Regions from separate parts of the Streptomyces sp. NPDC014894 genome, predicted to be linked through region 1. Evidence: riboswitches for the same ligand, from Rfam matches in the RefSeq annotation. Region 1 holds a riboswitch; the other holds the start of a gene.
The links. Region 1 has a riboswitch for cobalamin ahead of ACF089_RS22465 (DUF4430 domain-containing protein). Riboswitches for the same ligand answer to the same signal wherever they lie in the genome.
Positions count from the first base shown of each region.

Region 2: another riboswitch for cobalamin. It lies ahead of ACF089_RS13615 (ribonucleoside-diphosphate reductase subunit alpha); the one in region 1 lies ahead of ACF089_RS22465 (DUF4430 domain-containing protein).

Region 1 covers NZ_JBIBWD010000009.1:184,315-188,185, reverse strand. The annotation lists gene ACF089_RS22475 (GPP34 family phosphoprotein) at 61-723, shown strand; gene ACF089_RS22470 (2-phosphosulfolactate phosphatase) at 868-1,554, opposite strand; cobalamin riboswitch at 2,029-2,148, shown strand; gene ACF089_RS22465 (DUF4430 domain-containing protein) at 2,294-2,782, shown strand; gene ACF089_RS22460 (hypothetical protein) at 2,871-3,871, opposite strand, start outside.
Region 2 covers NZ_JBIBWD010000004.1:620,188-624,058, forward strand. The annotation lists gene ACF089_RS13615 (ribonucleoside-diphosphate reductase subunit alpha) at 1-1,942, opposite strand, end outside; cobalamin riboswitch at 2,158-2,282, opposite strand; partial or broken gene ACF089_RS13620 (Uma2 family endonuclease) at 2,483-3,066, shown strand; gene ACF089_RS13625 (GntR family transcriptional regulator) at 3,147-3,871, opposite strand, start outside.

The DNA.
Region 1 (3,871 bases):
CTCGACGTCACGTCGTCGCCCCCTGTGAAGTCGTCGCCCCCCTGAAAGAGAGTAGGAACCATGGAAACAACGCTGGGAGAACAGCTCCTGCTCCTGTCGCTGGACGACGAGTCCGGGGCCGGACGGGAGCCGGCGAACGTCGGCTGGGCCATCGCCGGGGCGTCGCTGGTGGAGCTGGCGCTCGCGGGCCGGATCACGGTGGACGGCGACATCGTGTCGGCGATCGACCCCTCCCCCGTGGGCCATTCGTCCCTGGACGCCGCGCTCGCCGCCATAGCCGGCCGCGAGAAGCCCGGCAGGGCCGCCGACTGGATCCAGCACCTGAAGAAGGACGCGGTGGCCGCGGCGAGCGCGGGCCTGGTGGACAAGGGCCTGGTCCGTGAGGAGACCAAGAAGGTCCTGGGGCTCTTTCCGGTACGCCGCTACCCGGAGGCCGACGGCTCGGTCGAGGCGGCCGTGCGCGAGCGGCTCGACGCCGCCGTGCTGCGCGGCGGGAGCCCGGACGAGCGGACGGCGAGCCTGATCGCCCTGCTGCACGGCGGTGGGCTGGCCCGGCTCGCCTTCCCGGCCGCCGACACGTCTCGGGCCGAAGCGGCGATGGAAGCGATCGCACGGGGCCACTGGGCGGCGCCGGCCGTCCACCGGGTCGTCGAGTCCGTGCGGGCGACGCTGACGGTCGTCGTCACCACCACCGTGGTCACCACGGTCATCGCCGGAAACTGACCGCTCCGCCGTCCACGGCCGCCGGGCCGCCGCAGGACACCGGGACCCATCCGCCGCCCGGCCCCCGGCGGCGGGCCGGACGGCCCGACTCGCCGCCGGCGTCCCGGTCCGCCCGACGACTCCGCCCGACTCACGACTCCCGTCTCACCGGGGCGAAGGCATCGCGTGCGGGCGCAGGACCATGAGCGGGCCTTCCGAGGCCGCCACCATGGCGAAGGGGAACCGGTCGACCTCCAGGCAGAGCGCGACGTCGTCGGGATGGGCTCCTCGGCGCACCCCCTGCGTCAGTTCGGCGGCGGCGCGCGACCGGGCGGCGCGGCCGAGGTACTCGGCGGCGTCCGCCCCGGCCCCGGCGGCCCTCCCGGCGATGTACTGGGCACACGCCAGATCCTCCTCGGCCCGCCCGTCCTCGCCGGTGACCACGAACGTGACGCTGTCGCTCCCGCGCGCCCGCAGGAGCCGGGCCGTCGCCTCCGCCACCACGAAGCCGGCGCACAGCACCAGCGCCGCCTCCTTGACCGCGAGGGCGCCGACGGTCCCCGCGGTCGTCTTCTGCACGACGGTGCGCCCGCCGAGGTCGAGGGAGCGCAGCAGACCGGGAGAGTTGACGGCGTCGAAACCGGGCGCGGGCGGACCGTCCTTGATCGCCACCCATTCCGGGTGACGGGCCTTGAGCGCCAGGGCCTCGTCCGGCGACTCGGCCAGGACGATCTTCTCCGCCCCCCGGGCGAAGGCCCAGGCGGCCACGGTGTAGGCACGCATGACGTCGATCACGACCGCCACGGAAGGGGTTTCGTCCAGATCGGCGATGCCGAGGAAACGGGAGTCCATTCGCGCCATGATCGCGCAGGCCCGGCCCGGCGTGCCCGGAGAGTGACGGGCCTCATACCGCCGGCCTCGGGGCCCACCGCCTCCGACAGCCCTGCGGCGCGCAAGCGCCCGCGCCCGGCCCACGAGTCGGCGGCGATTCCGGTCCGCCGCCGCCGTCACCGCCCCGCCACGCCCTGTCGGCCCGGGCGACACCGTGCGCGGCGAGCGGACGCGTACACAACAGACGGGGCGGACCACCCGCACGTGCACGGGCGGGCGGACCGCCCCGTACGCCGCCACGTGGGCCGTGGCGGGGCAGCCGGGGTCGCGCGGCCGCTCACGGACGCGCGCGGGCGGCGGGCCGCGGCACCCCCGCGCTCCGGTGGCGTTCGGCCGGGGCTCTGGCCCGATCCCCCTTGGGAGTTGGCCGGAAATCAGCCCCTGTTCATCACGAAGATACGACCGTACGATTCGTCTGCCCGGCCGGTCCGGGCGGACAACCGAATGGTCGTGTGTCCCGGGGGAAGCCGGTGGGAATCCGGCGCTGACCTGCAACCGTGTGGGGCGTCTCCGCGCCCCGAGTCGGAGAGCCCAGCACGCGGTCGTACCGCTTCCCACTGTCATGGTCTGCAGCGCGAAGCTTTGAGCCGTCTCGGATCGCCGACGAGTCCGTCTCCCCCGCGCTCGGGGCGACACGGCCGCCGAAGGCGCCGTGGGCACAGGGTCGCGCCGCGTACCGGCATCGCTCGAAAGGCAACCCATGCGCCCGCATCCCGTCCGCACCGCACTCGTCGCCGCCGCCGCCCTGGGGCTCGCGCTCACCACGGCCCCCGCCGCCGCCCACGCCGGGCCCACTCCGCACACGAACGCCCCGGTCAAGGTCAGCCTGACGGTGCAGGGACCGAGCGGTCCGCTGTTCCAGGGCAGGATCAAGACCAAGGGCCACGATGTGACCACGGCCACCGGCGGTACGCACAAGTGCGACGGCACCAACGGTTCGGCCCATCCCAGCGCCGTGCCCACCCCGACCGCCGCGCTGGACGACGCCGCGAGAAAGAAGCGCTTCACCTGGGACGGCGCCTGGTACCCCGCGTTCGACGACTTCTCCGTCGACACGATCAAGAACGTCAGCGGCGGCGGCGCGGCCTACTGGAGCATCTCCGTCAACGGCGTCCCGACCCCGGTCGGCGGCTGCCAGTTCAAGCTGAGCGCAGGCGACCAGGTCGCCTTCACCTGGACCGCCTTCTAGCCAACAGCCCGTCTCTCCAAGGCCGTTCACGACGGGGGACGGGGGCCGCGCCGGGTGGAGACCCGGCGCGAGCCCCCGCCCCGGGGACTCAGACGCCCCAGCGCAGCGCGATGGTGTCACCCACGTTGATCGTCTTCTCGCGGAGGGCGCCGGCGAAGGAGGAGCCGTCGACGCTGACCTTCCAGGTGCTGGAACCGCTGTTGGCCTTGCCGTTGACCGAGGTGACGGCCCCCGTGCCGGACGAGGGGGCCACGCTCGTGACGCAGCCGGAGGGTGCGGCGGAGCCCGTCGCGGCGGCGAGGACGTCGCCGAGGGTGGTGGTCGCCCCCGTCGGCGTGAAGGACACCGCGCACACCTTGAGGTTTCCGGCCCCGTCGTCGACGCTCAGCGCGAGCCTGGCGGCGGCGCCCGGGGTGAAGGCGCTCTGGGCGACCCACTGCGGCGCGCCCGGCGTGACCGGCGTGGGCGGGGCCGAGGTGAAGCCGCCTCCGGCGACCGCGCGCAGGGCGTCGATGGAGGCGTAGGCGGAGGCCGACGTATCGGCGGGCTTGTACTTGAAACCGCCCGCCGGGTTGTACTGGTTGGCGATGAGGAAGTCGACCGGCGTCTTGCCGTTGATCGTGGTGAACTCCGCGGACTGCGGGTTGATGCCGCAGGCGTTCAGACCGGCGATCGCCCAGCCGTTGGAGCTGGTGTTGACCCCGTAGAGGGAGTTGAACGCGCCCGAGGCCGCGGCCAGTTTGCCCTTGAGGAAGTTCTTCGCCTGGACGACGTCCGCGTCGGTGCCGGGGACGCCGGAGACGCACAGGGCGGCCATCGCGGCGCCGGTCATGTCCACATCGCCGGCGGAGTTGACGGCGGTGGGATCGCCCTCCACCTTCTGGTAGGTCCAGCCGCCGTCGTTGTGCTGGTTGGCCCGGAGGCGGGCGACCGTCGAAGCGGTGAGGGCCTGCGGCACGCGGGCGGTTCCGGCCTGGGTCTTCGCGCCGCCCAGCGCGAGGGCGGCGAAGACGGTGCCGTTGAAGTTCGCGGACGGGCCGAAGTAGCCCGCCTCGGCCGTCTGCCAGTACGCGTAGATGTCCGCGACGA
Region 2 (3,871 bases), on a different contig from region 1:
CCAGGTAGGAGTTGACCTGGAGGAACTCGCCGGAGAGCGTCTCGCGCTTGAAGAGGTTGGAGACCTGGGGCTCGATGCACTCGTACACACCGGCGATCGAGGCGATGGTCGCCGTCGGGGCGATGGCGAGCAGCAGCGAGTTGCGCATTCCGGTGGCGGCGACGCGCTCGCGCAGGGCGGCCCAGCGCTCCGGCCAGTTCAGCTCGACGCCGTAGTGGTCCGGGTGCAGCACACCGCGTGCGGTGCGGGTCTTCTCCCAGGCGGGGAGGGGCCCGTTCCGCTCGGCCAGATCGGCGGAGGCCTCATAGGCGGCGAGCATGATCCGCTCGGCGATCCGGGTGGACAGCTCGCGCGCGGCGGGGGAGTCGAAGGGCAGCTTCAGCTGGAAGAAGACGTCCTGGAGGCCCATCGCGCCCAGGCCCACCGGACGCCACTTGGAGTTGGAGCGCTCGGCCTGCTCGGTCGGGTAGAAGTTGATGTCCACGACGCGGTCGAGGAAGGTGACGGCGGTGCGGACGGTCGAGTCCAGCCGCTCCCAGTCGATGTCGCCGCCGGAGACGAAGGCGCCCAGATTGACCGAGCCCAGATTGCAGACGGCGGTCTCGCCGTCGTCGGTGACCTCCAGGATCTCGGTGCAGAGATTCGAGGAGTGGACGGTGTGTCCGGGCAGGGCGGTCTGGTTGGCGGTGCGGTTGGAGGCGTCCTTGAACGTCATCCAGCCGTTGCCGGTCTGGGCGAGGGTCCGCATCATCCGGCCGTACAGCTCGCGCGCGGGCATCGTCTTGCGGGCCAGGCCCGCCGCCTCGGCCTTGCGGTAGGCGGCGTCGAACTCGTCGCCCCACAGGTCCACCAGCTCGGGCACGTCGGCCGGGGAGAACAGCGACCACTCGGTGTCGGCCTGGACCCGGCGCATGAACTCGTCCGGGACCCAGTGCGCGAGGTTGAGGTTGTGGGTGCGCCGGGCGTCCTCGCCGGTGTTGTCGCGCAGCTCCAGGAACTCCTCGATGTCCGCGTGCCAGGTCTCCAGATAGACGGCGGCGGCGCCCTTGCGCCGGCCGCCCTGGTTCACGGCGGCGACCGAGGCGTCCAGCGTCTTGAGGAACGGCACGATGCCGTTGGAGTGGCCGTTGGTGCCGCGGATCAGCGAGCCGCGGGCGCGGATGCGGGAGTACGAGAGCCCGATGCCGCCGGCGTGCTTGGAGAGCCGGGCGACCTGGTGGTACCGGTCGTAGATGGAGTCCAGCTCGTCCTGCGGGGAGTCCAGCAGATAGCAGGAGGACATCTGCGGGTGCCGGGTGCCGGAGTTGAAGAGCGTGGGGGAGGAGGGCAGATAGTCCAGCCGGCTCATCAGCCGGTAGAGCGCGGCGACCTCGTCCAGCGCGCGCGGGGAGTCGTCCTCGGCGAGTCCGCAGGCCACGCGGAGCATGAAGTGCTGCGGGGTCTCGATCACCCGGCGGGTGATCGGGTGGCGCAGCAGATAGCGGCTGTAGAGGGTCCGCAGGCCGAAGTAGCCGAAGCGGTCGTCGGCGTCCGGGTCGATCAGCTCGTCCAGGCGGTCGGCGTGGAGCGTGACGAAGTCCGCGGTGCGGTCGGCGATCAGGCCCTCGGCGTGACCGACGGCGACCGAGGCGGAGAAGCAGACCGAGCCCTGGCCGGCCGCCTCGTCCGCGATGGTGCGGGTGAGCAGCCGGGCGGCGAGCCGCGAGTAGGCCGGGTCCTCGGAGATGAGGCCCGCGGCGGCGTCGGTGGCGAGCCCGCGCAGCTCGGCCGCGTCCGACGCGGCGTTCCGGCCGCGCAGCGCGGCTGCGGCGACCTTGCCCGGGTCGGTGTCCGGCAGATCGGCGGTGAGGTCGGTCAGGGTCCGCAGCAGCGCGGTCCCGGGCCCGTCCCCGGGCTCCCCGGAGACGGGTCCGGGGACCCGTCCGGGAAGCTGTTCCGACACCTTCTCGGAGGTCTGCCCGAAGGCGTTCGCGGAGGTGCCTGAAGCCGGATCGGCTGGCGCGATGGTCACGTGGTGCTCTCCCTCGCTCGGCTCACGGGCCGGCGGGCGGGAGGCGCGCCGCGGGGCGCGCGTACCCGTTTCCGGGCAGCACTCCACGGCGTCCGCCGACCCAACCGCGAGGCCCGGACGTCTTGGCACCCGGGTCGGTCGAGCCGGGTGCGCTGTCGGCAGACGCCCGGACTCGCGGGTACGACAAAGCGCACCACAGCACACCGTTGCGGGACAGTTCCGGATTCACACCGGATTCCTCTGCGGCGACAGCGAGATGAGCATACATGTGGGGGCGGGGGGTGGTGGCACCCACCAGATGTTGTGTCGCGGGGTGTCTGTGGGCTGTCTGCCGCACTACGGATGGTCACCCCCTGCCAGGCCCTGCGGCGACTGCGGGAGGGCCTGCGGAGGCGGGCCCGGGGCCGTTGTCGGACGGCTCCGCTATGGTCGAGAACACAGGGAGGAGGCCTTATGGCACAGGCTGCGGAGATCCTTGAGATCACCGACCGTTTCCATGTCCACCCGGATGAATTCGACGAGGGCACGCGGATACTGGCCGCGCGGTCCCGGCGCATGCGGATGGAACTCATCGACGGCAGGATCAGGAGCAGGGCTCTGCCCGACGGGGACCATGGTCGGATCATTCAGTGGCTGACCCGGATCTGCGTGCAGTCCAGGCCGGAGCTGTGGCTCCACTCCGAGCAGGGGCTCAAGGTCCAGGAGTACCGTCTGGGCCGGGCCCGGCCCGATGTCTCACTGGCCCCAGCGACGCCTTCGTCGGTCACGGCGAGTGGGCGGATCCGAGTCCGGTGCTGATGGCGGTCGAAGTGACCTCCTACGACGCGGACACCGATCAGCGTGACCGGGTCGAGAAGCCGCGTGCCTACGCGCAGACGGGCATCCCCGTGTATCTGCTGATCGACCGGGACAACCGCGAGGTGACGGTCTACGGCGAACCGGACGGGGTGCGGTACGAGAACGCCCACACGGTGCCGTTCGGCAAGGATGTCGTGCTGCCCGATCCGGTCGGCGTCACCCTGTCCACCGAGCGCCTCGAGGACTGGGTGCGCTGACCGCCCGGGGCGACGCCGACTGATCGAGCCGGCCCCGCGCGATCGCTCTCGGGAGCGGTCGCGCGCGGGGCCGGGACGGATCAGGGGGCAGGGCGCTTCAGACGGGCGACGAACTTGTAGCGGTCGCCCCGGTAGACCGAGCGGACCCACTCCACGGGCTCTCCTCTGGCGTCCAGAGAATGGCGTGAAAGCATCAGCATCGGCAGGCCCACGTCCGTCCCGAGGAGCCCCGCCTCGCGCGGTGTCGCGAGCGAGGTCTCGATGGTCTCCTCGGCCTCCGCGAGATGGATGTCGTACACCTCCGCGAGCGCCGTGTAGAGCGAGGTGTACTTCACCAGACTGCGGCGCAGCGCCGGAAAGCGCTTGGCCGAGAGATGGGTCGTCTCGATCGCCATCGGCTCGCCGCTCGCCAGCCGGAGCCGCTCGATGCGCAGCACCCGCCCGCCCGCCGAGATGTCCAGCAGGCCCGCCAGGCTGTCGTCGGCCGTGACATAGCCGATGTCCAGCAGCTGGGAAGTGGGTTCCAGCCCCTGGGCCTTCATGTCCTCGGTGTACGAGGTCAGTTGGAGCGCCTGGGACACCTTCGGCTTGGCCACGAAAGTGCCTTTGCCCTGGATGCGCTCCAGCCGGCCCTCGACCACCAGCTCCTGGAGCGCCTGGCGCACGGTCGTGCGCGAGGTGTCGAATTCGGCCGCGAGTGTGCGTTCCGGGGGCACCGGAGTCCCTGGCGGCATAGTCTCTGTCATGTCGAGAAGATGGCGCTTGAGCCGGTAGTACTTGGGGACACGCGCGGTACGGGTCTGAG